DNA from 2 places in the Pengzhenrongella phosphoraccumulans genome. Region 2 is predicted to be linked to the other one. Evidence: riboswitches for the same ligand, from Rfam matches in the RefSeq annotation. Region 2 holds a riboswitch; the other holds the start of a gene.
What was found. Region 2 has a riboswitch for S-adenosylmethionine ahead of VTA80_RS07880 (DUF1737 domain-containing protein). Riboswitches for the same ligand answer to the same signal wherever they lie in the genome.
Positions count from the first base shown of each region.

Region 1: linked by a shared signal. The riboswitch ahead of VTA80_RS08460 (methylenetetrahydrofolate reductase) and the one ahead of VTA80_RS07880 (DUF1737 domain-containing protein) in region 2 are both predicted to bind S-adenosylmethionine.

Region 1 covers NZ_CP144210.1:1,816,774-1,831,084, reverse strand. The annotation lists gene metE (5-methyltetrahydropteroyltriglutamate--homocysteine S-methyltransferase) at 1-851, opposite strand, end outside; gene VTA80_RS08460 (methylenetetrahydrofolate reductase) at 863-1,912, opposite strand; SAM riboswitch class I at 1,917-2,009, opposite strand; gene VTA80_RS08455 (heavy metal translocating P-type ATPase) at 2,174-4,483, shown strand; gene VTA80_RS08450 (DNA-3-methyladenine glycosylase I) at 4,443-5,051, opposite strand; gene VTA80_RS08445 (hypothetical protein) at 5,164-5,403, opposite strand; gene VTA80_RS08440 (DUF3418 domain-containing protein) at 5,610-10,583, opposite strand; gene VTA80_RS08435 (MarR family winged helix-turn-helix transcriptional regulator) at 10,713-11,144, opposite strand; gene VTA80_RS08430 (exonuclease SbcCD subunit D) at 11,305-12,507, shown strand; gene VTA80_RS08425 (AAA family ATPase) at 12,507-14,311, shown strand, end outside.
Region 2 covers NZ_CP144210.1:1,692,631-1,706,941, forward strand. The annotation lists gene VTA80_RS07870 (pentapeptide repeat-containing protein) at 1-2, shown strand, start outside; gene VTA80_RS07875 (aminotransferase class V-fold PLP-dependent enzyme) at 43-1,446, opposite strand; SAM riboswitch class IV at 1,485-1,598, opposite strand; SAM riboswitch class I at 1,717-1,817, shown strand; gene VTA80_RS07880 (DUF1737 domain-containing protein) at 1,822-2,100, shown strand; gene VTA80_RS07885 (rhodanese-like domain-containing protein) at 2,097-2,519, shown strand; gene VTA80_RS07890 (O-succinylhomoserine sulfhydrylase) at 2,516-3,796, shown strand; gene VTA80_RS07895 (hypothetical protein) at 3,845-5,071, opposite strand; gene VTA80_RS07900 (hypothetical protein) at 5,240-5,548, shown strand; gene purQ (phosphoribosylformylglycinamidine synthase subunit PurQ) at 5,671-6,363, opposite strand; gene purS (phosphoribosylformylglycinamidine synthase subunit PurS) at 6,363-6,641, opposite strand; gene VTA80_RS07915 (hypothetical protein) at 6,723-8,006, opposite strand; gene VTA80_RS07920 (PadR family transcriptional regulator) at 8,006-8,368, opposite strand; gene VTA80_RS07925 (zinc-dependent alcohol dehydrogenase family protein) at 8,733-9,788, opposite strand; gene VTA80_RS07930 (amidohydrolase) at 9,863-11,389, opposite strand; gene VTA80_RS07935 (phosphoribosylaminoimidazolesuccinocarboxamide synthase) at 11,760-12,692, opposite strand; gene purD (phosphoribosylamine--glycine ligase) at 12,887-14,155, opposite strand; gene VTA80_RS07945 (phosphoenolpyruvate carboxykinase (GTP)) at 14,264-14,311, opposite strand, start outside.

The sequences.
Region 1 (14,311 bases), 120 kb from region 2:
GCCGTCGCGGCCAGCGCCGGCAGGGCCGCACCGAGGTCTCCGTACGGGGCGGCGACGAGGATCGCGGGCCGGGTCGGCCGGGCAAGGTCGCCGGCGAGCACGGTGTACGCCTCGACGAGGGCGGCGATGGCTCGCTCGGGGGTGACGTCGATCGAGTCGGACACCAGCGCGGGCTCGTCGAGCTGCACCCAGGTCGCGCCGGCCGCGGCGAGCGCGGTGAGCAGCTCGACGTACACGGGCAGGAGGTCCGCGAGCCGGTCGATCGGCGCGAAGCCCTCGGGGGCGCCGTCGGCCGCCTTCGCCAGGAGCAGGAACGTCACCGGACCGACCAGGACGGGACGTGTCAGCACGCCCTCGGCCAGGCCCTCGGCGAACTCACGCACGGGTCGGTCGTCCGCGAACCGGAAGACGGTGTCCGGGCCGATCTCGGGCACGAGGTAGTGATAGTTCGTGTCGAACCACTTCGTCATCTCGGCCGGCAGGTCGTCGCCCGCGCCGCGCGCGATCGTCGAGTAGCCCGCGAGGTCGAGGCGACCGGTGGCCGGGTCCACGAGGTGCGCGAACCGCGCCGGGACGGCCCCGACCACCACGGCAGCGTCGAGCACCTGGTCGTAGAACGAGAAGTTGGACGGGATCGAGGCGTCGGTCGGGTCGAGGCCGAGCTCGATCAGGCGCGTGCGCGTGCGGCTGCGCAGCGCGGCGGCCGCCTGCTCGACGTCGTCCGCGGTAGTCTTGCCTGCCCAGAACGACTCGATCGCCTTCTTGAGCTCGCGGCGCGGGCCGACGCGGGGGTACCCGAGGACGGTGCCGCCGGGGAAGCCCGGCGCGTGGGACGTGGGAGCTGCAGTCATGTCGTCGACCCCTAGATCGTGAGGTAGTTCGGGTGGGGTGCCGTGACCCGCGGCTCAATGGCCGGGTTCGGAGCCATCGGGGCTCCCCCGCCGAGGTGTACACCCTCGAGCAGGTCAAGTGCGGCTTCGTGCTGGTTGAACGTGTAGATGTGCAGGCCGGGAGCGCCGCCGTCGAGCACCTCGTTGGCCAGCGCGACGCTGGCCCGGATGCCGACGCGGTGGCGCTCGGCCGGGTCGTCGGCCGCCGCCAGGTTCGCCAGCAGCTCGGTCGGGACCTGCACCCCGGTGAGCTGCTCGAGGCGGATGAGCCGCGCGGGGTCGGTGGTCGGGATGACGCCGGCCACGATCGGGATCGTGATCCCGATCGCGCGCGCATCGCGGATCAGGTTGAGGTAGCTGCGCGCCTCGAAGAACACCTGGGTGATGGCGAAGTCGGCGCCGGCCTCCTGCTTGGCGAGCAGCGCGCGCAGGTCTTGCTCGCGCGAGCTGCCGGCGCTGGGGTTCCCGGCCGGGAACGCGGCGACCGCGACGCTCAGCTTGTGGGCGGCGCCACGCAGCGCCTGGCTCGCCGAGGTGACGCAGCGCGCCGCCTCGACCTCGCGCAGCAGCTCGACGAGCTCGCTCGCGCGAACCAGCTCTCCCAGTGGCGGCTCGAAGTTCGGTCGATCCTTCGGCGGGTCACCGCGCAGCGCGAGGAAGTTCCGCACGCCCTCGTCGAGGAACTCCTCGATCACCGCGACGACGTCCGCGCGCGAGACGCCGACGCAGGTCAGATGGGCGATCGGGAGGACGGACGTGTGTGCCAGCAGGTGTCGCACGAGCTCGCGGGTGGTCTGCCGGGTGGAGCCCGACGCGCCGTAGGTGACCGAGATGAAGTCCGGTCGCGCGGCGGCCAGCGCCTGAATCGTCGTCGTGAGGGCCCCGAACGACTTCGGGGAGCGGGGCGGGAAGAGCTCGAACGAGACGGTCGGCCGGTCGGTCGCGGCGCGCGCGGGGGCACCCGAATCAGCGGGGTACGGCTCGGGCGGGCTCGGGCGGTCACCTGGGTGGTCGATCGGCATGTCAACTCCATCGGTCCTGGCGGAAGCACCCACACCCTTTGCAGGGGGGTTGCTGCGGCGTCATCGAGCCAGGTCTCTCAGCCGCTCTGGATGGTGTTGGGAGCATAGACCGACAGACGTCCACGCAACAGAGATCGATCGACTGGTGAGACGCCAGTCTCACTCTGCGAGCATGTACGCGCGGGTGGGCCACCTGTCGGCGCAGGTGAGGCGGGCCTTTCGTCTCGCGCTGCACGGGGCCTGCGGGCTGACAATGGGCCGATGACGCGATTGCGTGAGAACAAGGAAATGCTCCTGTTCGCGACCTCGACGGCCCTGCTGCTGATCGGGGGCCTGGCCTGGCTGCTCTCCGCGGACACGTGGGCCAGCGCGGCGTGGATCGCCGGCACGGTGCTCGGGCTCGTCTTCTCCGTCTGGTGGACCGCGGCAGCGATCCGCCGGCGCCAGCCCAGCGTCGACATCATCGCCGTGCTCGCGCTGGGTGGCGCCATCGTCGTGAACGAGCCGTTCGCGGGCGCGATGATCACGGTCATGCTGGCGAGCGGCCAGCTGCTCGAGGCGCGCGCTGCGGCGCGGGCCCGCCGCGAGCTCAGCCTCCTGGCCGAGCGCGCACCGCGCACCGCCCGCCGTCGCGTCGAGGGCGCCGTCGTCGAGGTCGGCGTGGACGAGGTGGTCGTGGGCGACCAGCTGCTGGTCGGTACCGGCCAGATCGTGCCGGTCGACGGCCGGCTCCTCACGACCGCCACCCTGGACGAGTCCGCCCTCACCGGGGAACCGCTGCCGGTCGAGCGGCTCGCCGGCGACGACCTTCGCAGCGGGGTGGTCAACTCCGGTCCGCCGATCGACTTCGTCGCGACCGCGGTGGCCGCCGAGTCGACCTACGCCGGCGTCGTGCGCATGGTCGAGCAGGCACAGGCGTCCTCCGCGCCGTTCGTGCGTGCCGCCGACCGGTTCGCCGTGCTGTTCGTCCCGTTCACGCTCGTCCTCGCGGGCGCCGCCTGGGCCCTGAGCGGCGATGCCGTCCGGGCCGTGGCCGTGCTCGTCGTGGCCACCCCGTGCCCGCTGCTGCTCGCCGCACCGATCGCGATCATGTCCGGGCTGTCGCGTGCCGCCAGCATCGGGGTCGTGATCAAGGGCGGTGGAGCGCTCGAGCGCCTGGCGGGCGGTCAGGTGATGCTCTTCGACAAGACCGGCACGCTCACCCAGGGCCACCCCGTCCTGGCCGACGTCGTGACCGCGAGCGACCGGATGGATGCCGACGAGGTGCTGCGGCTCGCGGCCTCGCTCGACCAGGTCTCCGCGCACGTCCTGGCGAGCGCCATCGTGACGGGGGGCACCCGGCGCGGGCTCACGCTCGAGATGCCGGAGGACGTCGAGGAGGTCCACGGCTACGGGCTGCAGGGGACCGTCGGTACGCATCAGGTGAAGCTCGGCAAGGCCTCCTGGATCGTCGGTGACACCACCCCGCCGTGGGTCCGCCAGGTGCGTCGGCGCGCCGACCTCGAGGGCTCGCTCACCGTCTTCGTCGCCGTGGACGGCGAGCCGGCGGGCGCGTTCCTGCTCGAGGACGCGATCCGCCCCGACGCGCCCCGGATGGTCCGCGCGCTGCGCGAGGCCGGGATCTCGCGGGTCGTGCTGGTCACCGGTGACCGTGCCGACATCGCCGACATGGTCGGACGCATCGTCGGCGTCGACTCGGTCCTGGCCGACTGCGACCCCGCGGACAAGCTGCTCGCCATCGAGCACGAGTCCACCCGCGGCGCCACGATCATGGTCGGCGACGGGATCAACGACGCGCCCGCGCTCGCGGCGGCCGGCGTCGGGGTCGCGCTCGCCTCGCGGGGGGCGACCGCGTCGTCCGAGGCGGCCGACGTCGTCCTCACGGTCGACCGCATCGACGCCCTCGCCGACGCGATCCTCATCTCCCGGCGCTCGAAGCGGATCGCGTTGCAGGCCGTGCTCATCGGGATGGGCCTGTCGGTCGTCGCGATGGTCGTGGCGTCGGTCGGGCTGCTCCCGCCGGCCGCCGGGGCGATCCTGCAGGAGGTCATCGACGTGATGGCGATCGGCATCGCCCTGCGGGCCGTGCTGCCCGGCAAGGTCCACTCGATCGTCATGCCGCCCGCGGACATCGCGACGGCCTTGAAGCTGCGCGCCGAGCACGACGCGGTGCTGCCGGTGATCGAGCAGATCCGGTCGGTGGCCGACGCGTTGTCGACCCATGACTGCGATCTGGTGCCCGTCCGCACGCTGCTGGACCGGCTCGAGGGTGAGCTGCTCCCGCACGAACGCGCCGACGAGGAGCTGCTCGTGCCGCTCGTGGGTCGGGCGCTCGGGGGAACCGACGCGACCGCCGCGATGAGCCGTACGCACGCAGAGATCGAGCACCAGGTGAGCAAGCTGCGGAGGTTGCTCCTCGGGCTCGATGCCGACACCGTCCAGCCCGAGGACGTCATCGAGCTGCGCCGGTTGCTCTACGGGCTGTACGCCGTGCTGCGGCTGCACAACGCGCAGGAGGAAGAAGGCGCGTTCAGCCTGGTGCCGAGCCGGCCGGCGAGCGCGTCGAAGTAGCCCCGAGGACCACCGGGCAGGTCGCCAGGTGGTCGTCGACCAGGCCGCACGCCTGCATGGTGGCGTAGGCCGTGGTCGGGCCGACGAACCGGAAGCCCACCGCCTTGAGCTCGCGGGCCAGGGCGCGGGACTCGTCGGTCTGGGTCGGTACGTCGGTCCAGGTCGCGGGCCGTTCCCTGCCTGTCCCCGCACCCGCCGGGGCGTGCGACCAGATGAGCTCGGACAGCGTCCGGCCCTGGTCCCAGAGCGCGACGACGGCTCGGGCGTTCGCGACGGTGGCGGTGATCTTGGCGCGGTTCCGCACGATGCCGGCGTCGGCGAGCAGGCGGTCGACGTCGTCCTGGCCGAAGGCCGCGACGGTGCGCGGGTCGAAGTCGGCGAACGCCGCGCGGAACGCCGGGCGTTTGCGTAGCACCGTGATCCAGGAGAGGCCCGACTGGAACGCCTCGAGGGTCACGCGCTCGAACAGCTCGCGCTCGCCGCGCACCTGGTGGCCCCACTCGTCGTCGTGGTACGCCTCGTAGAGGGGATCGCCGTCACCGAAGCAGCGGGGGTCAGCTGTGGTCATGGGAGTCACTCTCCCTCATCGCGTCCACGCCATGACCGCCGCAGACGACGGAGCGGAGGCGGAGCACAGCGATCGACCCGCCTGGGGTCGGGCGGCCGCGCGGCCGGATGCGTCAGGACCAGCTCTGACGCCGGGGGAGCAGGGCGAGGGCCAGGCCGGACGAGGACGCCCGGGCGGAGACCAGCAGCGACTCGGCCGGTGCCGGGTGCTGCGTCGGGATCCCGTACCACTCGGCCCACGGGTCGATGGGGACGCCGGAGAGACCTGCGGCCACGGCTGCGAGGGTGTCTGCGTCGGGAACGCTTCCTACCGCGGCGAGTACCGCGAGGGTGCCGTACAGGTCTGTCGTCATGCATATGACTATCAGTCATGCCTGTGGTGACTGTCTATGACCTCGCGACCCGTCACAGCATCGACGCAGGTGGCGGTGGTGGAGGAGAAGCAGGTTCACCCGTCAGGGGTCCGCCGTTCGGCAGCAGGGTGAGAACCGCTGTCACAGTCAGCGAGCTCTGTGACACGTGGCTGTCACAGGTCAGGCCGTCGGCTCACATCGCCGGGTCAGCCCGCGAGGACCGTGCGGATCCGCTTCTCCGAGATGGGCCCGGGCGTGCCCAGCTGCTGCGCGAACAGGCTGACCCGGAGCTCCTCGAGCATCCAGCGCACCTCTGCGAGAGCGGCTGCCCGGGCCGCGTCCGGGGCCGAGCGCGCGGCTCGCGCGCGGGCGTCCGCGTACGCGTCCTCGAGCTCGCGGATGCGCCAGGCGGTCTCGGCGTCGCGGTGCGGGTCGTCGGCCGCCTTGGACAGGCGGTGGCGCGCGGCCTTGAGATACCGCACGAGGTGCGGCAGCCGGGCGGCACCGGTCTCGGTCACGAAGCCGTCGTGCACGAGCGCGGCGGCCTGGTCCCGGATGTCCTGGAGCGTGTTGAGCAGCGCCAGGCTCGTGGCGCTGCGGATCGCGCCGTCGAGCTCGCGCGCGGCGGTGAGGACCGCGACGAGGTCGGCGACGAGGCGGAAGACCGTGTCCTCGAGGTCGCGCCGGACGGCCTCGCGCAGCGCGGCGTAGGCCACCGCGTCCCGGACCGCCGAGCCGGCGGCGGGCGGGCGCGCATCGAGCAGCGCGTCGACCGCGGCCAGCTGGACGTCCGCGACGAGCGCGTCGGTGCTGCGGTACGGGCTCGCGGCGAGCGTGAGCGCCTGGGTGCCGGACCACCGCGTCGTGATCCGCGCGGTCGCCAGCCCGGTCTCGAGCACGAGCAGCCGTCGCAGGCCGCGTCGGTGCTCGGCGCCCTGCAGGGCCGGGTCAGCGAGCACGCGCAGGGCCACCTGGAGCGCGCGGGCGGGTCCCGGCTCCTCGACCAGCGCGGGGTACCCGCGCACGACGATGCCGGCGACGGGCGTCTCCACCACGAGCGGGATCACGCCGCCGGTCAGGTCGGTCGGCCACGTGGTGAGCCCGAGCCGCTCCGCGATCGCGGGTGCCGCGGCCGGTTGCGCCGGGGTGGGTGCCCGGCTGGGCGCCGCACCAGAATCAGTCCCGGATGATGCGGTGGCGTTCGTCGTGGTCGACGGTGCGGCAGCCGACGTTGAGGCAGCCGACGCCGCGGCGCCCACCCGGCCGCCGGGCGTCGTCGGGCCCGGCTTCGACCCGTCGCCCTTCTGCACGGGCTTGGACGCTTTGTTCGAGGCCCGCACCGCGTCCCGGACGGCCGAGCGCACCGCGACGCGGACCGCGTCCTGCGTGTGGGCCGCGAGACGCCGCTGGAGCGCGACGAGATCCTTGCTCTCGTCGACCATGAGGTTCTCGCCGGCGCGCTCCTCGTGCACGCGGAACGTCATCCGCAGGTGCGCGGGCAGGCGCTCGTCGTCCCACGCGTCGTCGGGGATCTCGACCCCGCGCAGCGCGCGGACCGCGCTGGCGACGGCGTCGTGCAGGGAACCGGCCATGTCGCCGGCGCGGACCGTGTCGATCCACGACGGCAGGTGTTCGTCGATCCAGCCGACGACGTCGCGGGCGACGTCGGGCGCGGGCACCAGCTGGACCCGCACGGGCTTGGCGAGCGAGCGGATCAGCGCGACGACCAGCTCCTCGCGGACCCCCGGGACCATCCAGTCGAAGCCCTCGGGCCGCACGCGGTTGAGCACGACGACGGGGATGTGCACGGTCACGCCGTCGGCGTCGGTGCCGGGCTCGAACTGATAGGTCAGGGGCAGCTCGAAGTCGCCCTGGGGCCAGGTCGACGGGAAGTCGGCCTCGCTGACGGCGCCGAGCTCGGCGTCCGGCACGAGCATGGCGAGCGTGAAGGTGAGCAGGTCCGGCTCGGTGCGCCCGGCGGTCTTCCACCACGTGTCGAAGTGGCGCGCAGAGACGACGTCGGCCGGGATGCGCTCGTCGTAGAAGGCATACATCGCGTCGTCGTCGACCACGAGGTCACGGCGCCGGGCACGGTGCTCGAGGCTCTCCGCCTGGTCGAGCAGGGCGCGGTTGGCGTGGAAGAACTCATGGTGCGTGGTCCACTCGCCCTCGACCAGCGCGTGCCGGATGAACAGCTCGCGGGCGTACTCGGGGTCGACCTTGGAGAAGAGCACGCGGCGCTGCGCGACGATCGGCACCCCGTAGAGCAGCACCTTCTCGGACGCCATCGCCGCGCCCTGCTTGGTCGACCAGGCCGGCTCGGAGTAGGTGCGCTTGACCAGGTGGCCGGCGAGGTCCTCGGCCCACTCGGGCTGGATCCGGGCGGCGTCGCGCCCCCAGAGCCGCGAGGTCTCGACGAGCTCGCCGACCATGATCCAGGCCGGGGGCTTCCGCGACAGCGGCGAGCCGGGGAAGATCGCGAACCGCGCCCCGCGCGCGCCGAGGTACTCGTTGCGGGCGCCCTTGCGGACCGACGACGCCGACTTCTTCGCGCGGTGCGCGGGCGCGGCCTTGACCTCGGTGGCCTCCTGCATGCCGATCTGCGAGAGCAGCCCGGACAGCAGCGAGACGTGGATGCGGTCGGCGTCCCACTCGAGCCGGAGGTTCGACTCGTCGGGGGCGGTGTCGCTCGCGAGGAGGGTCTGGGCGGCGCCCGGCGCGGTCCGACGACGGGGCGGGGTGCTGACTGCGGCCGTGCTCGTCCCGGCGCCGGCCGACGCGCCCTTCGCGGCGCTCGTGGACGTGTGCAGCGCGTCCGGGTGACCGCCGTCCGCGGCCAGGCCGCCCGACCCGGCGAGCGCCTGGTCGCCGTCGGGCAGGGGACGCGGGCGGGCGGGCTCGACGCGGATGCCGAGCGGCTTGGCCATCTCGCGCAGCTGGGTGACGACGTCCTGCCACTCGCGCAGACGCATGTAGTTGAGGTGCTCGTGCTTGCACATGCGGCGGAAGGCCGAGCTCCCGAGCTCGCGCTGCGAGTACTTCACGTGCTCCCAGAGGTTGAGGTACGTGAGGAAGTCCGACGTGGGGTCGGCGAACCGGGCGTGCAGCTGGTCGGCCTGCTGGCGCTGCTCCAGCGGGCGCTCGCGCGGGTCCTGGATCGACAGCGCGGCGGCGATGATCATGACCTCGCGCGCGACGCTGCGGCGGCCGCCCTCGACGATCATCCGGCCCAGGCGCGGGTCCATGGGCAGCTGCGCGAGGGCGCGGCCGACGTCGGTCAGCTGCGCGCCGACCTTCCGCGCGTCCGACGCGGTCGGGTGGGTGCCGTCGGGGTGGTCGCCGGCGGTCGTCGGGATCGTCTCGAGGGCGCCGAGCTCGGTGAGGAGCTGGACGCCGTCGCGGATCGAGCGGGTGTCGGGCGGCTCGACGAACGGGAAGTGCGCGACGTCGTCGGGCGTGGAGGCGACCCCGACCGCGACCATCTGCAGGATCACAGCGGCGAGGGAGGTGCGCAGGATCTCCGGCTCGGTGAACTCGGGGCGCGAGTCGAAATCGCTTTCCGAATACAGCCGGATCGCGATGCCGTCCGCGACGCGGCCGCACCGACCCGCGCGCTGGTTGGCGGAGGCCTGCGAGATCGGCTCGATCGGCAGCCGCTGGACCTTGGTCGCCTTGGAGAACCGAGAGATCCGGGCGGTGCCGGGGTCGATGACGTAGCGGATCCCGGGGACGGTCAGCGAGGTCTCGGCGACGTTGGTCGCGAGCACGAGACGGCGGGTGGTGTGCCGCTCGAAGACCCGGTGCTGCTCGGCCGACGACAGCCGCGAGTACAGCGGGATGATCTCGACCGCGTCGGTGCGGCGCTGGTCGGCGACCCGCGGGCCGAGGTGCCCGGCGAGCGCGTCGGCGGCGTCGCGGATCTCCCGCTCGCCCGAGAAGAACACCAGGATGTCGCCGGGACCCTCGGCGCACAGCTCGTCGACGGCCTCGCAGATCGCGGTCAGCGGGTCGCGGTCCTCGGCCTCCTTCTTCGCGCCGGGGTGCCGTCGGTCCGAGCCCGCGCGCGACCTCCCGCGCGACTGGTCGGACGCGCCCGCACCCGCGGACGGGTCGACGTCGGCGGGGTCGGGCTCGTCGGGAGACAGCGGGCGGTACCGGAGCTCGACCGGGTAGGTGCGTCCGGTGACCTCGACGACGGGGGCCGGCACGCCGTCGGGCCCGGCGAAGTGCTCCGCGAACCGCGTCGAGTCGATCGTGGCCGAGGTGATGATCACCTTGAGGTCCGGGCGCTGCGGCAGCAGCCGGGTGAGGTACCCGAGGATGAAGTCGATGTTGAGCGATCGCTCGTGCGCCTCGTCGATGATCAGGGTGTCGTAGGCGCGCAGCATCGGGTCGCGCTGGATCTGCGCGAGCAGGATGCCGTCGGTCATGACGCGCACGAGCGTGCCGTCCGACGACGTGTCGGTGAACCGCACCTGGTAGCCGACGATCTCGCCGAGCGGGGTCCCGATCTCCTCGCTGATGCGCTCGGCGACGGTGCGCGCCGCGATCCGCCGGGGCTGGGTGTGGCCGATCTGGCCGGCGCGGCCCCGCCCGAGCTCGAGCAGGATCTTCGGCAGCTGGGTCGTCTTGCCGGACCCGGTCTCGCCCGAGACGATCACCACCTGGTGGTCGCGGATCGTCGCGGAGATGTCCTCGCGGCGCGCCGAGACCGGCAGGTCGGGCGGGTACGTGATCGGCGGGACGACGACGGCGCGTCGGACCGTCGCCTTGCGGCTCGCGCGGGGAGCCTGGCGGGCGTCGAGCGCCGCCGGGGTCTCGTGGGAGCCCGGACGACGGTTGCGCGGCGGCCGGTTGGCCCGCGCGGTCCGGTCGGCGCGCTCAGGTCGGTTGGTGCGCTCAGGTCGGCCGTTGCGCGCGGGCCGGTCGGTGGTGGGGGGCGCCGAGTCGGTGGTGGCAGGCGCCGGGTCGGTGAGAGAGGGCGCCGAGTCGGTGGTGGCGGGCGGCCCCTCGGTCGTGGGCAGCGGCCCGCCGGTCACGTCCTTGGCTGGCGTCGTGGTTCGGCCGCCGCGGCCACGCGAGGCCCCGCCGCGACGTCGTCGGCCACGGGAGGGTGAGGAGCCGTTGCCGGACTGCGGTGTCGACTGCCCACCGTCCGGTCCCGCCGCGATCTGCTCCACGACCGTCCATTCTCCCCGACCGGAGCCGCTACCCCTTCCAACCGCCCAGTTTTCCGAGGAATCGGTGCGTCCGGCGCGCACATCTCCCTGAGAAGCGGGGGGTGGGGACGGGTGAGCGGGGGGAGGTGGTCAGCGGGGGGTCGGGTCGCGGAGCTTGGTGCACAGCCGGGCGAGCTCGGCCTGCTCCTCGGGCGACAGCGCCGTGCCGACGCGCGCGACGATCGATCGCGCGTGCCGCCGGCCGGTCTCCTGCTGCACCTCGCGGCCCAGGTCGGTGAGGACGACTCGCGTGCCGCGCCCGTCCTGCGGGTCGCGCGCGCGGTGGACCAGCCCGTCCGACTCCATCCGCTCGACGAGCCGGCTGAGGCCCGGCTGGCTGAGCCGCACGTGCTCCGCGAGCTCGTGCAGCCGGACGCCGGTGGGCGCGCAGTCGGTCAACGTGTAGAGCACGTCGTACTCGGGCATCGTCACCGGTCCGCCGCGGAAGTCCTCGGCGAACTCCTTGATCAGGGTGATCTGGGCGCGCAGGAGCGACTCCCAGGCTTCGACGGCCGAATGCATCGAGGACCTCCTTGAAGACCCATGCGCTGGCATCGACTGTATCGGCACGCCGGTCGGCCGCTCGGGTCGCCAGGTCTCGCGACCGTCATCGGCCGCACCGATCCACCGGTGCCCGGCGAGGAGCGTCGGGGATGTGGGTGGGGGCGGCTACCTTCGGGGCATGCGACTCCTGCACACGTCCGACTGGCACCTGGGCCGGACCCTGCACGGGGTCGACCTGCTCGAGCACCAGGCCGCGTTCCTCGACCACCTCGTGGAGCTCACGCGCTCCGAGGGGGTCGACGCCGTCCTGGTCGCGGGCGACGTCTACGACCGCGCGGTGCCGCCGGTCGAGGCCGTCACGCTGCTCTCCGAGACCCTCGCGCGCCTGTCGGAGCACGCCGTCGTGGTGGTGACGTCGGGCAACCACGACTCCGCGATCCGGCTCGGCTTCGGTGCGGGCCTCATGCGGGCGGGCGTCCACCTGCGCACGCGCGTGGCCGACGTCGCGTCGCCCGTCACCCTGGCTTCTCGCGCCGGCACCGGGGACGCTCCGGTGCTCGTGTACGGCCTGCCGTACCTCGACCCGGACGTGGTGCGCCGGGCGCTGGCGCCCGTCCCGGCCGAGCCGCTCGCCCGGTCGCACGAGGCCGTCACGGGCGCGGCGTTGGACCGCGTGCGCGCGGACCTGGCCGGCCGGACGGCGGCCGCCGCGGCCGCGGGGACCCTCGCGCCGCGCGCCGTCGTGATCGCGCACGCGTTCGTGCTCGGGGGTGAGGCCTCGGAGTCCGAGCGGGACATCCGGGTCGGTGGCGTCGACCACGTGCCCGCCGGGCTGTTCGCGGGGTTCGACTACGTCGCGCTCGGGCACCTGCACGGGCCGCAGCGGATCGCGGGCCCGGTCGGCACCGTGCTGCGGTACTCGGGCTCGCCGCTGGCCTACTCGTTCTCCGAGCTGCACCAGGTGAAGTCGAGCGTGCTGATCGACGTCGGCCCGGACGGCGTCGTCGGCGCCCCGCGACTGGTCCCCGCGCCGGTCCCGCGGCGGATCGCGGAGGTGACCGGGACGCTCGAGGAGCTCCTCGGGGCTGCCGGGGAGCCGTACGTCGCCGACTGGTTGCGCGTGATCGTGACCGACGTCGCCCGGCCGCCCGAGCTGTACGCGCGTCTCAAGGTGCGGTTCCCGCACGCCCTGGTGGTCCAGCACCGACCGCCGACGGCGGCAGGCGAGCGCGAGCACGTGGCGGTGACCTCGGCGCGCGACCCGCTCGAGGTGGCCGCGGAGTTCGTCCAGCACATCACCGCCGCCGGACCCACCGTCGCCGAGGCGGACGCGCTGCGCGCCGCGCTCGAGCACGTCCTCGCGCTCGATCGCAGCGCCTGATGCACCTGCGCTCGCTCACGCTGCAGGCGCTCGGGCCGTTCACCGGGACCTACACGATCGACTTCGAGCAGCTCGGCGCATCCGGGCTGTACCTGCTCGAGGGCCCGACCGGCTCGGGCAAGTCCACGATCATCGACGCGATCGTGTTCGCCCTGTACGGCAAGGTCGCCTCGGCGGACTCGAGCGACGACCGGCTGCGGTCGGGCTACGCCGACCCTGACACCGAGACGTTCGTCGACCTGGTGTTCGAGACCGGCTCGGGCGAGTACCGCGTGCTGCGCAGCCCCGAGTGGCAGCGCGCCAAGAAGCGCGGCGCGGGCACCACCAAGCAGCAGGCGTCGGTCAAGCTGTGGCGCCTCGCCGGACCCGACGGCGCGTTGGAGCCGGGGACGGTGGACCCCGCAGGCGGCGAGCTGATCTCGACGCGGCTGGACGAGGCGGGCGCGGAGATCCAGCGGGCGATCGGGCTCGACCGTGCCCAGTTCGTGCAGACGATCGTGCTGCCGCAGGGGGAGTTCGCCAGCTTCCTGCGCGCGGACCCCGAGCACCGCCGCAGCCTGCTGCAGAAGGTTTTCGGTACCGCCGTGTACGAGCGGGTCCAGGACCAGCTCGCCGTGATGCGTCAGGACGCCCAGCGCGCCGTCGGCGCGGCCCGCACGGACGTCGGCGCAGCCGTGGCCCACTTCCTCGGGGCCGCGGAGATCGCTGATGGCGCTCAGATCACTCATGACGCGCAGATCACCCATGGCGCGCAGATCACCGACGTCGCGGAGATCACCGACGACGCCGTCGGGGGCGCGGCCGGGCACGGGTCGCTGGCCTCGGCGAGCGAGTTGCGCGCGTTCGCGGACACGGCCTCCGCCGAGGTGCTGCCGGCGGTGCGGGCGCACGTCGACGCACTTGCGGCCGCCGCGGCGGAGGCGGCCGCCTCCGCCGCGATCGCCCGGGACGGGCTGGCCGGGGCACGGTCGGGTTTCGACACGGCTCGGGCGCTGGCAGACGCCATCGCGCAGCGCGACGCCCTGCGCGCCGAGCGCGACCGGCTCGCCCAGGACGCGCCCGCCCGGGCCGCCGACGTCGAGCGCCGCGACCTGGCCCGGCGCGCGGCGGTCGTCACCTCCGTCCTCACCGCCGCCGAGGTCGCCGCCGCGGCCGCGGAGCAGGCCCGGGATCGGCTCACCCGCGCCCGGGCACAGGTGCCCGCCGAGCTCGCCCTGCTCGATCGCGTCGGCCTGACCGCGGCCCGCGACGACTACGCCGCCCAGGCCGCGACCCTTGCTCGGCTCGCCGACCTCGAGCGCGACCTGCCCGACCGCCGTCGCCATCTGGCGGCCGACCAGGCGACCCTCGCGCGCGCCCTGGCCGAGCAGGAGAGCCTGGCGGCGGACGCCGCGACCCGGCCGGCCGTGCGCGCCGAGATCCTCAGGGCGACCGCCGCCGCCCGGGAGGTTGCCGCGGACCTGCCCGCCCGCCGCCAGCAGGAAGCCGCCGCCCGCGCCGCAGCGGAGGCCGCGCGGTCGGCCGAGACTCTCGCGGTGACGCTCTCCGCCGCCATCGCGGCCGCCGCTGAGGCGCTCGCGACGGCCCGCGAGGCGATTGCGGGCGAGGCGTACCTGCGCAGTCGCCGGCTCGCGGGGATCGCCGGTGAGCTGGCCGCCGGCCTCGCCGCGGATGCGCCGTGCCCGGTGTGCGGCGCGCTCGAGCACCCGCACCCCGCGGGGATCGCCGTCGACCATGCCACGGCCGAGCAGGTCGAGGCCGCCGAGGCGGTCCGCGCTGCCGCGGAGCAGGCGTCCACCCGAGC
Region 2 (14,311 bases):
GAACCCAGCCCTCTCCCTCCCGCACACGCAGGCCCCGGTGGTTTACCGGGTGGGGGTGGGGGTGCAGGCTGCTGCTGTTGCGGCTAGGGCCGTCAGGCCTTGGACCGCCAGGAGGGGGCGGGGGTCGTGGGGGACCGTCCAGCAGCCGTCGACGATCGTGTACGGGGCCGACGGGCCGGTCGTCACGTAGGTGCGGACCGCATCGAGGAGGCGGTCGACCGACTCCTGCTCGCTGCCGACGCCGACGCTCGCGCGGATCGCGCCCTGCGGCGCGCCGAGCCGGGCGAGCAGCGGGTGCGCGCAGAACCGGCCGTCGCGCACCCCGATCCCGTGCTCGGCGGCGAGATACGCGGCCACGAGGCCCGGGTCGTGGCCGACGACGTCGAACGCCACGACGCCGACCGGATCGGTCGAGTCGGGCCAGATCCGGAACACGTTCACGCCGTCGATCGCCTCGAGACCCTCGACCAGCCGGGCCCGCAGCCGACCCTCGTGCGCCGCGAGCGCGCCCGCCGGGAGCGCGGCGAGCGACTCGCAGGCCTGCGCCAGCGCGATCGCACCGATCACGTTCGGCGACCCGGCCTCGTGCCTCGCGGGCGACGTCGTCCAGATCGTGCGGCCCGCGCGGACCTCGCGCACGGCGCCCCCGCCCGCGAGGTAGGCCTCGCCCGCGTCGAGCCAGTCGCGCCGACCCACGAGCGCGCCCGCGCCGAACGGGGCGTAGGTCTTGTGCCCGGAGAACGCCACGTAGTCCGCGCCGCTCGCCGCGAGCGAGAGGCCGCGGTGCGGCACGAGCTGGGCGCCGTCGACGACGATCCGGGCGCCGGCGTCGTGCGCCAGGCGGACGACGTCCGCGATCGGCAGCGCCTCGCCCGTCACGTTCGAGGCACCCGTGACCGCGACCAGCGCGTACGACGACGCCGCCAGCTCGCCTTCCAGCGCGGCCAGGGTCGCCGCGACGGTGTCCTCGATCGGCAGCACGGTGGCGTCCAGGCGCTGCCAGGGCAGCAGGTTGGCGTGGTGCTCGACGTCGAGCACGAGCACCCGCCCCCCCGCCGGGACGCAGCCGGTGAGCAGGTTGAGCGCGTCGGTGGTGTTGCGGGTGATGATCGTGACGTCGTCCGGGCGCGCGCCGACGAAGGCGCCGATGGTCTGCCGGGACGCCTCGTACAGCGCCGTCGAGACCTGCGAGAGGTACCCCGCGCCGCGGTGCACGCTCGCATACAGCGGCAGGACCTCGGTCACCCGGGCGGCCACCGACTCGAGCGCGGGCGCACTGGCGGCGTAGTCGAGGTTGGCGTACGTGCGGGTCGTGCCATCGACGAGCGGCACGCGGGTCGCGGCGCCGACGACGGGCAGCAGTGCGCCGTCGGCCCGGTCGGGCCGGTGCGCGCTCGGGAGGGCGGAGATCGTCGGCGCACAGGTCGACGTCGCGGTAGTGGTCATGAGAGTCCTCCGGCAGGTCTTTCGGACCACCGGAAGGCAGTCCGCGCTTGCCTCGACCGGACGGTCGAAGCCAGGTCGTCACCCGGGGCACCCCACCGCGGAAGGAGGGTTGCCGGCCAGCAAGCCGGGGCTATCTGCTGGCACTCGTGACCTGTGACGAGGATCAGCCACGCGTCGCCGGACTGTCAACGCCGAATCGGAACGTCTCAAAATGTGAACAATTGAGTCTCGCTTTTTGGCGGAATCGGCGACCGGCACCTACGATCCTCGTCACCATCCAGAGCGGCCGAGAGATCTGGCTCGACGACGCCGCAGCAACCCCCCGCAGCCCCGGCCGCGGTCGAGGGTGCTACCGCCAGGACCGATGGAGGACGCATGAGCACCCTGACCACCCCCGCGACGGACCCGACCGGGACCGGCGAGGACCGGCTGCGGTACCGCCTGCTGACCGGGCCCGACGACCGGACGTTCTGCGAGCGCGTCAGCGCCGCGCTCGACGACGGGTACCGCCTGCACGGCAACCCCGCCGTGACGTTCAACGGCACCCGGGTAATCGTGGCGCAGGCCGTCGTCCTGGACCACGCGATCCAGGACGATCCGCCTGCGGTGCCGACGTGGACCGCGATCACGGCGCAGCCGGCGGCGACGGCATGAGCGGGTACGCAGGCGACCTGACCCCGACCGAGGCCTGGGACCTGCTCGCCGCCGACGAGCGCGCGATCCTCGTCGACGTGCGAACCGAGGCGGAGTGGCGGTACGTGGGCGTGCCCGATGTCGGCTCGCTGGGCCGGGCGGCCGCGCTCGTCGAGTGGGTCGGCTACCCCAGCGGCGCCGTGAACCCGAACTTCCTCGCGCAGCTCGCCGAGGCCGGCCTGGCCGCGGGCGACGGGCGACCCGTGGTGTTCCTGTGCCGCTCGGGCGTGCGCTCGGTCGCCGCGGCGAAGGCCGCGACCGCCATCGGGTTCGGCCCGGCCTACAACATCCTCGAGGGGTTCGAGGGAAACCTCGACCCCGGCGCGCACCGCGGCGGCACCGGCTGGCGGGCCGCCGGCCTGCCCTGGCGGCAGTCGTGAGCGGCGACGGCCGGTCGCCGTCGGGCACTGGCGCCGTCCCCGGGCCCGGCGCGTGGGACGACGGGTCCCTGCCGCTCGAGCGCCTGCGCCCGGACACGCTCGCCGTGCGCGGCGGGCACGTGCGCACGCCGTTCGCCGAGACGTCCGAGGCACTGTTCCTCACCCAGGGGTACGTCTACGCCCACGCGGCCGACGCCGAGGCGGCATTCGCGGGTCAGACCGACCGGTTCCTGTACTCGCGGTACGGCAACCCGACCGTGGCGACGTTCGAGGAGCGCCTGCGCCTGATCGAGGGCGCCGAGGCCTGCTACGCGACGGCGACCGGCATGTCCGCGGTCTTCACCGCGCTGGCCGCCCTGGTCAAGGCGGGCGACCGGATCGTCGCCGCGCGCGCGCTGTTCGGTTCGAGCCTCGTGATCTTTGACGAGATCTTCGCCAAGTGGGGCGTGCACACCGACTACGTCGACGCGCACGTGCCCGAGCAGTGGGAGCGCGTCCTGGCGACGCCCGCGACCGTGGTGTTCTTCGAGACGCCGTCGAACCCCATGCAGGACCTCGTCGACATCGCCGCGGTGAGCGCGCTCGCGCACGCCGCGGGCGCCGTCGTCGTGATCGACAACGTGTTCGCGACGCCCGTGCTGCAGAAACCGCTCACGCAGGGGGCCGACGTCGTCGTCTACTCGGCGACCAAGCACATCGACGGGCAGGGGCGGGTGCTGGGCGGGGCGATCCTCGGGTCGCGCGAGTTCATCACCGGGCCGGTCCAGCTCTTCCTGCGCAACACCGGGCCGTCGCTCAGCCCGTTCAACGCGTGGGTGCTGCTCAAGGGGCTCGAGACGATGTCGCTGCGCGTGCGCGCGCAGACGGCGGCGGCGCTCCAGCTCGCGACCTGGCTCGAGGCGCAGCCGGAGATCGCGCGCGTGCGCTACCCGTTCCTCGCCTCGCACCCGCAGCACGACCTCGCCCGGGCGCAGATGTCGGGCGGCGGGACCGTGGTCACGTTCGACCTCGCCGTGCCCGAGGGCACCGAGACGGACGCCGCGAAGAAGGCCACGTTCGCGTTCCTCGATGCGCTCGAGGTCATCGACATCTCGAACAACCTCGGCGACGCGAAGTCGATCGTCACGCACCCGGCGACGACGACGCACCGCAAGCTCGGTCCGGCCGGGCGCGCGGCGGTGGGCATCGCCGAGACGACGGTGCGGCTGTCCGTCGGGCTCGAGGACCCGCTCGACCTGATCGACGACCTGGCGCGGGCGCTGCAGCTCAGCGCCTGAGCCTGCTCCGGGCCCCTCGGCTCGGCCCAGGTCGGCCCGGGCGGCCCGCTAGGCCGTGACCGCGGCCAGGAGCCCGGGGAGCGTGGCACGCAGCTCGTCGACCGCCGCCGACGGCATCGGCAGCTCGGTGAGGCTGAAGTCGACCCAGGCGGCCACCACCACCGGTAGTGCCGTCCGGTCGGCCGCGGTGAGCGTCAGGCGTCGCGGCAGCCAGCGCGCGAGGAAGGTCGCGAGCTTGACCGGGCTCAGCCGCAGCGGGCGGCCGTCGTCGTAGTCGCAGCCGTAGTCGACGAGCTCGCGCGCGAGCAGCTCGACCGACTCCGGCGCGAGGTCGGCGAACGCCGTCGCGGGCGAGGACCCGCGGAACTGCGCCACGAGCGCGGCGCGCGTCGCCGGGTCGACGACGCCTCGCGTGTCGAGGGCCGACGGCGTGGGCAGTCCCGCCGCCGCGAGCGCGCCACGCACCTCGTCGGTCGCCGGGCCGGTGGGGGCCGGGATTGTCGGCAGCAGTCGCAGCCGGGCCACGGCCAGGGCCTGCATGTCGTCGAAACCGGCCGCGGTGTGCGGCTCGTCCGTGCGGTCGGTCGCCGCCAGGGCGCGCTCGAGCAGGAACCGTGCGGCAAGGAGGTCGAGCTCGACGTACCGCTGGAGCGGATCGTCGCCGTCCCGCGCCATGGCGGTGCGCAGCGCACCGAGGTCCTCGACGACGAACACCTCCGGGCACCAGCCGCCGAGGTGCGAGAAGTCGACGTGGGCGAGCAGGGCGTGGGTGCGGCCGGTGCCGCTGAACTCCACGGCGACGGTCGCCTGGTCGCCGAACGCGTCCGCGAGCACCATCGCCCGGTCCGCGGTCCACGCGTCGATCGCGTCGGCCCAGGACGGCAAGGTCCCGGCCGGCAGCTCCTGCACGCGGCGCAGCGCGCGCAGGCGCGACGGTTCGCCCGGTGCCAGTCGCGCGAGCGTGACGAGCGCAGCGCCGGCCGCGGGGTTCGCGCGGGCGGCGAGTCCGTCGATGAAGGCGTCCAGCGTGCCCACGGGAACGCCGGGGTTGTGGTCCTCGATCCCTCGCATCGACCCGAGGAGCTCCGTGACCAGGATCTCGGCGTCGAGCGGGTCGTCGGCGGCGAGCGAGCCGCCGAGCGCCTCTTCGAGGTCGGCGTACACCGCGTCGAGCGCGGTTCGGCCGACCGGCTCGGTCCGGGCCGTGGCCCGCGGCCGGTTCGCGGAGGGGTTTGGGCGGTGCTTCTTCTGGCGCTTTCGGCTGACGGGGCTCACGACCGTCGAGTGTCACCGTTCGCCGGACGAGGTACAAGTTCGCTGGTCACGCCGCCGGGCATCGCGGGAGGGGTGAGTCCCGCGGCCCTCCTCCGGGGACGTCCTGGCACAGAGCCCCGGCGGAGACACCCAGCGGTGTCGTCCGGCGGTGCTAGCGTCCAAGCCCTCATGGACACCGCCGAAGCCCTCCCGTACCCGCCCTGGAACCCCGGCGGCGAGCTCGGGCTGGCCCTGCGCACGGCCGCGGACGCGCTCGAGCGGAACGGCCTGCGTCCCACCGGGACCCACCGGCTCACCGACATGACCCGGCACCAGCGCGCCGCGCTCGGCGCGCTGCTCGGCTGCGGCATGGTCCGGCCCCAGGTGCTCCTCGACCTCGAGGTGCTCGACGCGATCTTCCGCGGCAAGTACCGCCTCGCCGGCGGCGTGGTGGAGGCCTGCGAGCTCGCGCTCGGCCGGCCGCTCGTCGCGGCCTGAGGCGGGCACCGCCGCACCCGACCCGACGACGGGCCGCCGTCGGGCATGGAGCGCGAGGCCGCCCGGCGACCCCGGCCGGTGAGCTCAGCAGGCGAGCTCAGCAGGCGAGCTCAGCCGACAGCTCAGCCGACGAGGCTGTGCAGCACCGAGGTGAAGAACTTTAGGCCGTCGGTGCCGGTGCGCGGTCCGTTGACCCCGTCCGGGCCGTAGCCGACCTCGACCGCGTGCTCGGGGTGGGGCATCAGGCCGACGACGTTCCCGGCCGCGTTCGTGATGCCCGCGATGTCGCGGCGCGAGCCGTTCGGGTTCCAGCCCTGGTAGCGCACGACGACGCGCCCCTCGCCCTCGAGCTCGTCGAGCGTGCGCTCGTCGGCGACGAACTGGCCGTCCTGGTTCTTGAGCGGCACGGTGATCTGCGCACCCTTGGCGTAGTCGCGGGTCCAGGCGGTCCCGGCGTTCTCCACGACGAGCTGCTGCTCGCGGCAGACGAACGTGAGCTGCTCGTTCTTGATCATGGAGCCGGGCAGCAGGTGCGCCTCGCAGAGGATCTGGAAGCCGTTGCAGATGCCGAGCACCGGCAGGCCGGCGTTCGCCCCGTCGATGATCGAGCCCATGACCGGCGCGAACCGCGAGATCGCCCCGGCGCGCAGGTAGTCGCCGTAGGAGAAGCCACCGGGCAGGACGACGGCGTCGACCGCGCGCAGGTCGGCGTCGGCGTGCCACAGCGCGACGGGCTCGCCGCCGGCAAGGCGCACCGCGCGGGCGGCGTCCCGATCGTCGAGCGTGCCCGGGAAGGTGACGACCCCGATGCGCATCAGGCGAGAGGTTCGGTCGAGCCGACGACCTCGGGCGCGACGGCGACCCGCACGACGTCCTCGATCACCGGGTTCGACAGCACGGTCTCGGCGGCGGCGAGCGCGGCGGCGAGCACCTCCGGGGTGACCTCGCCGTCGACCTCGAGCTCGAACCGCTTGCCCTGGCGCACGCTCGTGAACTGCGCGAACCCGAGCCGCGGGAGCGCGCCAGCGACGGCCTTGCCCTGCGGGTCGAGGATCTCGGGCTTCGGCATGACATCGACGACGACACGTCCCATGCGGGGATCACTCCAAAAGGTGCGCGGGTGGCTGTGCGCCCAGGATACCGAAGCGAGCGCCTGCCCTTCGCACCGTCCGTCCTACGCGGTCGTCGGCCGGGGTGCGGGGGTGGGGATCGCATACGGGTCGGGCCAGGTCCAGACCGCCATGGGCTGGTCGACCTCCAGCGGCCGACGGCGTCGTCGGCCCACCAGGTGGGCGAGGTCGCCCAGGGCGAGCGGGGCGCCGCCGTCGTGCTCGGTCCGGCGTATGACGAGCCAACCGATCAGCGCCGCCGGGCCGACCAGCGAGCCGAGGGCAGTCGCGGGGACGCCGACGGTGAAGTCGACCCCGGTGCTGGTGGAGACGAGCAGCGCCAGCAGGAGGTGCCAGGCGACGAGCGCGGCGACGACCCAGCGGGCGGTACGTCCGCAGCCGAGGAGGGTGCGGTGCGGCTGGGCGGGTCGACCGGTGGCCCGACGGGGGACGCCGACGAGGAGAGCGGCGGTGACCGGAACGGTCAGTGCGACGGCGACGGCGCCGAGGGTTACCTGGAGCGCGGTGGGGAACCCGTACTGGAACAGCGGGAGTGTGAGCGTCCCGCCGAGGAACTCGTAGGTCGCACCGTGGTCGCCGGGGGCGGCGAACCTGCTGGCCAGGAGCATCGCACCGGCCGACGTGAGGCCGACGAGTGCGGTTGCGCCGAGGATCGGGCGCGCCGCGAGCCGCGCCGGGGGGACGTACCGGTAGCCCGACGGTCCGGCGAAGATCAGCGGGATCGACGGCTCCGGCGGGAAGAACCGGCGCAGCGCCTCCCGGCGAACATAGCCCCGGGTGGTGAGCACCATGATCACCCAGACGACCAGCGCACCGACGACCGCGTACGAGCTGCCGTCGATCCACATGACCACGACGATGAAGAGCACCGGCCATAGCCGCCGGACGCTGTACAGCGCTCCGGTCACGTCGTCCCAGAGCCACGGGTGGTATCGCTCCGGCATCCGGCCATCCCACAGCCGGTACGCGAGCATCGCCCGCGGCGGTGGGTGCTCGCGCCACCGGGTCGCCCAGCCGCTGCGGATTACGTCAGCGGCGCCGCGCAGGTCCAGCCGGGTGGCGCCGGGTTCGGCGAGATCGGCTAGGACCTCGGTCATCTCGGCGGCCCGGGCGGCGCGCCACCGGCGCGGGTACGCGCGCAGCCAGAACCGGGCCGAGCGCGCGAACCGGGGATCGACCCGACCAGGAGGGGCAGGCATGTCGGCCGGCCCGGCGGACTGCCGGCTCGGCACTGCGTCGGGGGACTGCCAGCTCGGCGGACTGCCGGCGGGCTGACGGCTCGACGCGCCGTCGGGGGACGGCGCCGCGGGGCGGGCGTCGTCGGGCATCAGACCGAACCCGCCGCTGCGCGCAGCACGAACCCCGAAAACCCGAGCTGGCCGGCCGGGCGGGCCCGGAGCACGACCTGCGCGCGGCGGGCGATCGCCTGCAAGCGAGCAGTCTCGGCGGCGAGGGCGTCACCGCCGGCATCCGTGAGGCGGTAGTAGCGGCGCAGGCGACCGTCGACGATCTGCTCGCCGGACGCCTCGGCGTACCCCTCGGTCACGATCCTGTCGAGAATCCCGTACAGGGTGCCGGCGCCGAGGCGGACCACGCCGTCGGAGAGCTCCTTGACTGCCTGCGCCACCCCGTAGCCGTGCCGCGGTTGTTGCGCGAGCGCCAAGAGCACCAGGTACGTCTGCTCGGTCATCCGGAAGGCCACCACCGATATATATCACTCAACGACCTATGTGCGCCGGTGATTGCGTTTTGGTGATTGCGTTTTGGTGATCGCGGGTGGGATCCGTCGGCGCGGAGCATGGTGCCGGTGGTGCCGAAGTGCTCGAAAACTCGGTCGACCCGGTCACGCGAGCCCCACCTGTCCCGTGCTCCGCGCGGGCGCCTGGTGCCCACAGCCGCACGGGGGGCCGGTGGGGTGCGTGGTGCACGCGCGGAGTCTCCTGCGCCACACCCGCCCCAGGAGTCCCTGATGCGGCTGTCCGCACCTGGCATGCGGGGGGCGGGGGCGGGCCGGGACTGGGGCCGGGAACGGGGCGGCGGGGCAAGTTGCCGGTCTACGGCACGACGACCGTCATGCCAGGTCCTGTGGGCGGCCCACCCATGGCGGCCAACGCCGCCGGGGCGTCGTCCAGCCCGATCACGCGCCCGACCAGCCGGTCCGGCCGCAGCTCCCCGGACGCGATCCGCGCGAGCATCGCCGGGTACTCGTGCGCAGCCATGCCGTGGCTGCCATACAGCTCGAGCTCCCACCCGACGACCCGGTCCATCGGCAGCGGCGGCCGCGCGTGCGCCCCGAGCAGCAGCCCGATCTGCACGTGCCGGCCCCGGCGCCGCAGGCCGAGCACCGATGCGAGCGCGGTCGCCAGGGTGCCGAGCGCATCGAGGCTGGCGTGCGCCCCGCCGCCGGTCGCCGCGCGGATGGCGGTCGCCACGTCGTCAGCAGACCCGGTCCCGCACGCGCCGGGATCGAGCGTGACCTCGGCGCCGCACCCGGCCGCCGCCGCGCGCGCCGCCGGCGACACGTCCAAGGCGACGACGCGGGCGCCGTCGGCCACGGCGATCATGACGGCCGAGAGCCCGACGCCGCCGCACCCGTGCACCGCGACCCAGTCGCCGGCGCGCGGTCGCGCGTGCACCGCGACCGCGCGGTACGCGGTCGCGAACCGGCAGCCCAGGGCGGCGGCGGTCACGGGCGACATGCCGTCGGGCAGGCGGACCAGGTTGACGTCCGCGTGGTCGAGCGCGACGAGCTCGGCGAACGACCCGGCATGCGTGAACCCCGGCTGCGTCTGGCGCTCGCACACCTGCCCCTCGCCGGCGAGGCACGCCGTGCACGTGCCGCACGCGCACACGAACGGCACGGTCACGGCGTCGCCCACGCGCCAGTCGCGCACCGCGGGCCCGACCGCAGCGATCGTGCCCGCGAGCTCGTGGCCCGGCACGTGCGGGAGGGTGATCCCGTCGTCGTGCCCCTGCCAGCCGTGCCAGTCGCTGCGGCACACGCCCGTCGCGGCCACCCGCACGACGACGCCGTCGGCCGGGCACGCCGGCACCGGCACCTCGCGCACCGCGAGCGGCCCGCCGAACTGCTCGAAGACGACCGCCCGCATGGTGTGCGGGGATGTGGTCGGCAGAAGCGTCGTGGGCTGGGGCGTCGTCAGGTCGGGGGTCGCGGCGTGGGGCATCACCGGTCCAGCGTGCACCAGGTCCAGCGGCCCGCGAGCAGCGTCCCGCTCACCGGCATGGCCCGCAGCGTCGCGGCATCGGCCTCGAACGGGTCGACCTCGACGATCGCGAGATCCGCGACATCGCCCACCTCCACCTGGGCCCGGCCCCCGGTCGACGCCGCGAGCGCGACGTCGAGCGGCAGCTCCTGCTCGGGGTGCCAGGCCGGGCGACCGTCCCGCGTGCGGCGCACCGCCGCAGCGATCGCGAGCCACGGGTCGAGCGGCGCCACCGGCGCGTCCGAGCCGAGCACCAGCGTGGCTCCCGCCGCGTGCAGATCCGCGTAGGCGAAGGCCCGGTCGGTGCGGCCGGCCCAGTGCCGATCGGCGACGTCACGGTCGTCGAGCGCGTGCTCGGGCTGGATGCTCGCGACGACGCCGAGCGCGGCGAACCGCGGCAGGTCCTGCGGCGAGCACAGCTGCACGTGCTCGATGCTGCCGCGCGCCCCCGTCCCTGCGAACGCATCCAGCGCGAGCCCGACGGCGTGGTCGCCGATCGCGTGGATCGCGCACGTGATCCCGTGCCGCGTCGCCTTGGCCATCAGCCGGGTCAGCTCGGCGGGTCCGACGGCAAGCACCCCGTGGGACGCCGTCGTCCCTTCCAGCCCGGGATAGGCCTGGTGGCAGTAGGCAGTGCGCGTGTTGAGCGAGCCGTCGCTGACGACCTTGAGCGGCCCCATCGTGAGCAACCCGCCGGTGCGGGACACGACGTCCCCGGTGGCCTGCTCGAGCGCGACGGCCTGGTCGAGATAGTCGGGCCACGCGCCGGCCGCAACCCGCAGCACGTCCGTCCCCGCACCGATCCGCCGACGCCAGCTCGTGAGGTTGTCGGCGAGCTCGTAGTCGGTCACCGCGACGAGGCCGCGCGCGGCGCCTGCCCGGGCCGCCTCGTCCACCCACGAGTCGAGGACCGGCGCCGGCACCGAGCTCACGGCCTCGCTGACGGCGAACCATTCGCGCTCGCGCAGCACCCCGGTCGGATGCCCGACGACGCCATGCCTCGCCAGGGCGGCCGAGCTCAGCCACGCACAGTGCAGATCTCCCGAGACGAGCACGACGGAGGTCTCCGGCACCCCGGCGGCGTGCAGCGCGTCGTCGAGCAGCGTGGCGGTGGGGGTGTCGGGCCACAACCCGTCGCGGAAACCGAAGCCGACGAGCGGCGCGCCGGTCTCGAGCGGCTGCTCCCGCAGGCGCGCGACGACGAGGGCGGCGGCGTCGGCGGCAGACCGCGCGCCGGACACGTCGAGCCGCTGCCGGGCCAGGGCCCACTGCGTGAGGTGCACGTGCGCGTCCCGCAGGCCGCGCAGCACGGTGCGGCCACCGAGCTCGACCCGCGCGGGGGCCGGGCCGACGTCGGGTGTGTCGGGGTGCGTGCCGGGAGCCGAGGCCGGGCCGATCCTGACGACGCGACCGCCGCTGACCAGCACGTCCACCAGCTGCGACGACCCCAGCAGGCGCCCACCGCCCAGCAGAACCGATCCACTCATGAGACCGCCACCCCATCGCTTCGCCTCGGCAATGTCGCCGAACTCGGAGGTTAGTCCCGAACGCGCGCCCGGCCGGCCGGGTACGCGCCGGTCAAGCACCCACCGGTCGACCGGCCCGGTTGGGTTCCTGGCTCTCGGACCGACGCTGGCAGCCGCGCGGGAGACACCTGGAGCTGTGGTGGTCGAGGGGACTGCTCAGCCACCCCATCTGCACCGCCAGCACCACGTACGGCTGCCAGCGCCACCCGCCAGCGCGGAGCGCGCGACGAGTGAGGCGCAGCGAGCCAACCGGGCGGGCGCCAGCGACCCACGAGCACCACGCGCCACCTGCTCCGCGCCGACGGCGCCGCTCGCGCGGCCGCTGGTCGGGCTACAACTGGGGGTGGCGGAGGGGGTGGCCCGTCAGGCGGGCGTAGGCATCGAGGTACCGGGCCTGGGTGCGCTCGACGACGTCGGCCGGCAGCTCGGGTGGCGGCGTCGTGCCCGTGCGGTCCCAGCCCGACGCCGGCGACGTCAGCCAGTCGCGGACGTACTGCTTGTCGAAGCTCTCCTGCGCGCGGCCGGGCACCCAGCTGTCGGCGGGCCAGAACCGCGACGAGTCGGGGGTCAGCACCTCGTCACCGAGCACGATCGCGCCCGCATACGGGCCCTGCGTCGCGCGGCCGAACTCGAGCTTCGTGTCCGCCAGGATCACCCCACGGTCGCGCGCGATGGCCTCGGCCCGCGCGTACACCGCCAGGGTGAGTGCGCGCAGGTGCGCCGCGTCGTCGGCCCCGATCGCCTCGGCGACGACCTCGTAGCTCACGTTCTCGTCGTGCTCGCCGACGGCGGCCTTCGTCGCCGGGGTGAAGATCGCGGCGGGCAGCCGGGAGCCGTCCACGAGCCCGGCGGGCAGCGGGACGCCGCACACGCTGCCGCCGTCGGGCCCGCCGCGGCGGTACTCGACCAGACCGGAGCCGGTGAGGTAGCCGCGCGCGACGCACTCGACCGCGAACATCTCCAGCCGCTGGCAGATCATGGCGCGCCCGGCGACCTCGGCCGGGACGTCCAGGCTCACGACGTGGTTGGGCACGAGGTCGCTCAGCTGGTCGAACCACCACAGGCTGAGCTGCGTCAGGACGATGCCCTTGCCCGGCACGGGGGTCGGGAGCACGTGGTCGTACGCGCTGATCCGGTCGCTCGCGACGACGAGCACGACGTCGCCGTCGGCGTGCGGGGCGGACGGCAGGTACAGGTCACGGACCTTGCCGGCGTAGGCATGGGTCCAGCCCACCAGCTCGGGGGCACCGCTGGGCGGGGACACGGGGGCAGGCTCACGCGGCCATCCTCCCGCATCCGTGCCGCGACCGGGTCCGAGGCCTGCGCCACGCTCGGTGGACGCAACGAGTTCGCCGGTTCGGCGCGAGTTCGCCGGTCCGGATCAGCGAACTCAGCCCGAACCAGCGAACTCACCCGGTGGGCTAACCCGATGGGCTCAGACTCGTGGGCTCAGACTCGTCAGCTCGAGGCGGCCGCTGCCGCTATGTCTTTGCGGTGATGGGAGCCCGCCAGGGTGATCTCGTCGACGCCCGCGTAGGCCGCCGCGCGGGCCGCCGCGAGGTCCGCACCGACGCCGACCACCGACAGCACGCGCCCGCCGGAGGCGACCAGCGCCCCGCCGGACAGCGCCGTGCCCGCGTGCAGCACATGCACGCCGTCCACCTGCTCCGCGGCGTCGATCCCCGAGATCGGATCGCCCGAGCGCACCTGCTCGGGGTACCCGTGCGCCGCGACGACGACGGTCACCGCGGCCTGCTTGCGCCAACGCAGCGGCGGCAGCTCGTCGAGGTGCCCGGTCGCCGCGGCGAGCAGGACGCCCGCGAGCGGGGTCTTCAGTCGGGATAGCACGACCTGCGTCTCGGGGTCACCGAAGCGCGCGTTGAACTCGACCACGCGCATGCCTCGGGAGGTCATCGCCAGGCCGACGTAGAGCACGCCGGCGAACGGGATCCCGCGCCGGGCCATCTCGTCGACCGTCGGCTGCGCGACCCGCTCGACGACATCCGCGACGAGGTCCTCGGGCGCCCACGGCAGCGGGGAGTACGCACCCATGCCGCCGGTGTTCGGGCCGGCGTCGCCGTCGTGCGCGCGCTTGAAGTCCTGCGCGGGCTCGAGCGGGACGACCGTGACGCCGTCGGTCAGGCAGAACAGGGAGATCTCCGGGCCGTCGAGGTACTCCTCGATCACGACCGTCCCGCCGGGCTTGTCCAGGCAGACCGCGGCGTGCGCCAGGGCTTCGGCCCGGTCGGAGGTGACCACGACGCCCTTGCCGGCCGCCAGCCCGTCGTCCTTGACGACGTGCGGTGCACCGAACGCGTCGAGCGCGTCGGCGACTTCGGTGAGGGTCGTGCACACGTGCGCCATCGCGGTCGGCACCCCGGCGACCGCCATGACCTCCTTGGCGAACGCCTTCGACCCCTCGAGCACGGCGGCCTCGCCGCTCGGGCCGAAGCACGCGATCCCGGCGGCGCGGACGGCGTCGGCCACCCCGGCCACCAGGGGTCCCTCGGGGCCGACGACGACCAGGTCGGCACCCAGCGACGTGGCCAGCGCGGCGACCGCGGCGCCGTCGAACGCGTCGACGGCGTGCAGCTCGGCGAGCGCACCGATGCCGGGGTTGCCCGGCGCGGCGTGCAGCTCGGGGCTCGCGCCACCGTCGGGCGCGACCGCGAGCGCTCGGACAAGGGCGTGCTCGCGGGCACCGGTCCCGACCACCAGAATCTTCACCGGCCCAACCTATCCGCCCGCTCACCCCCGCCACACCCGCCGAAAAGTCGAATTCCGCCCGTCCGCCCCTTGAGGACAGGCGGAAATCGACGCCTCGGCGGGCGTGGCTTATGGGGTGGTCAGGCGGGTCCGCAAGGCCTCGAGCTGGCTGGTCAT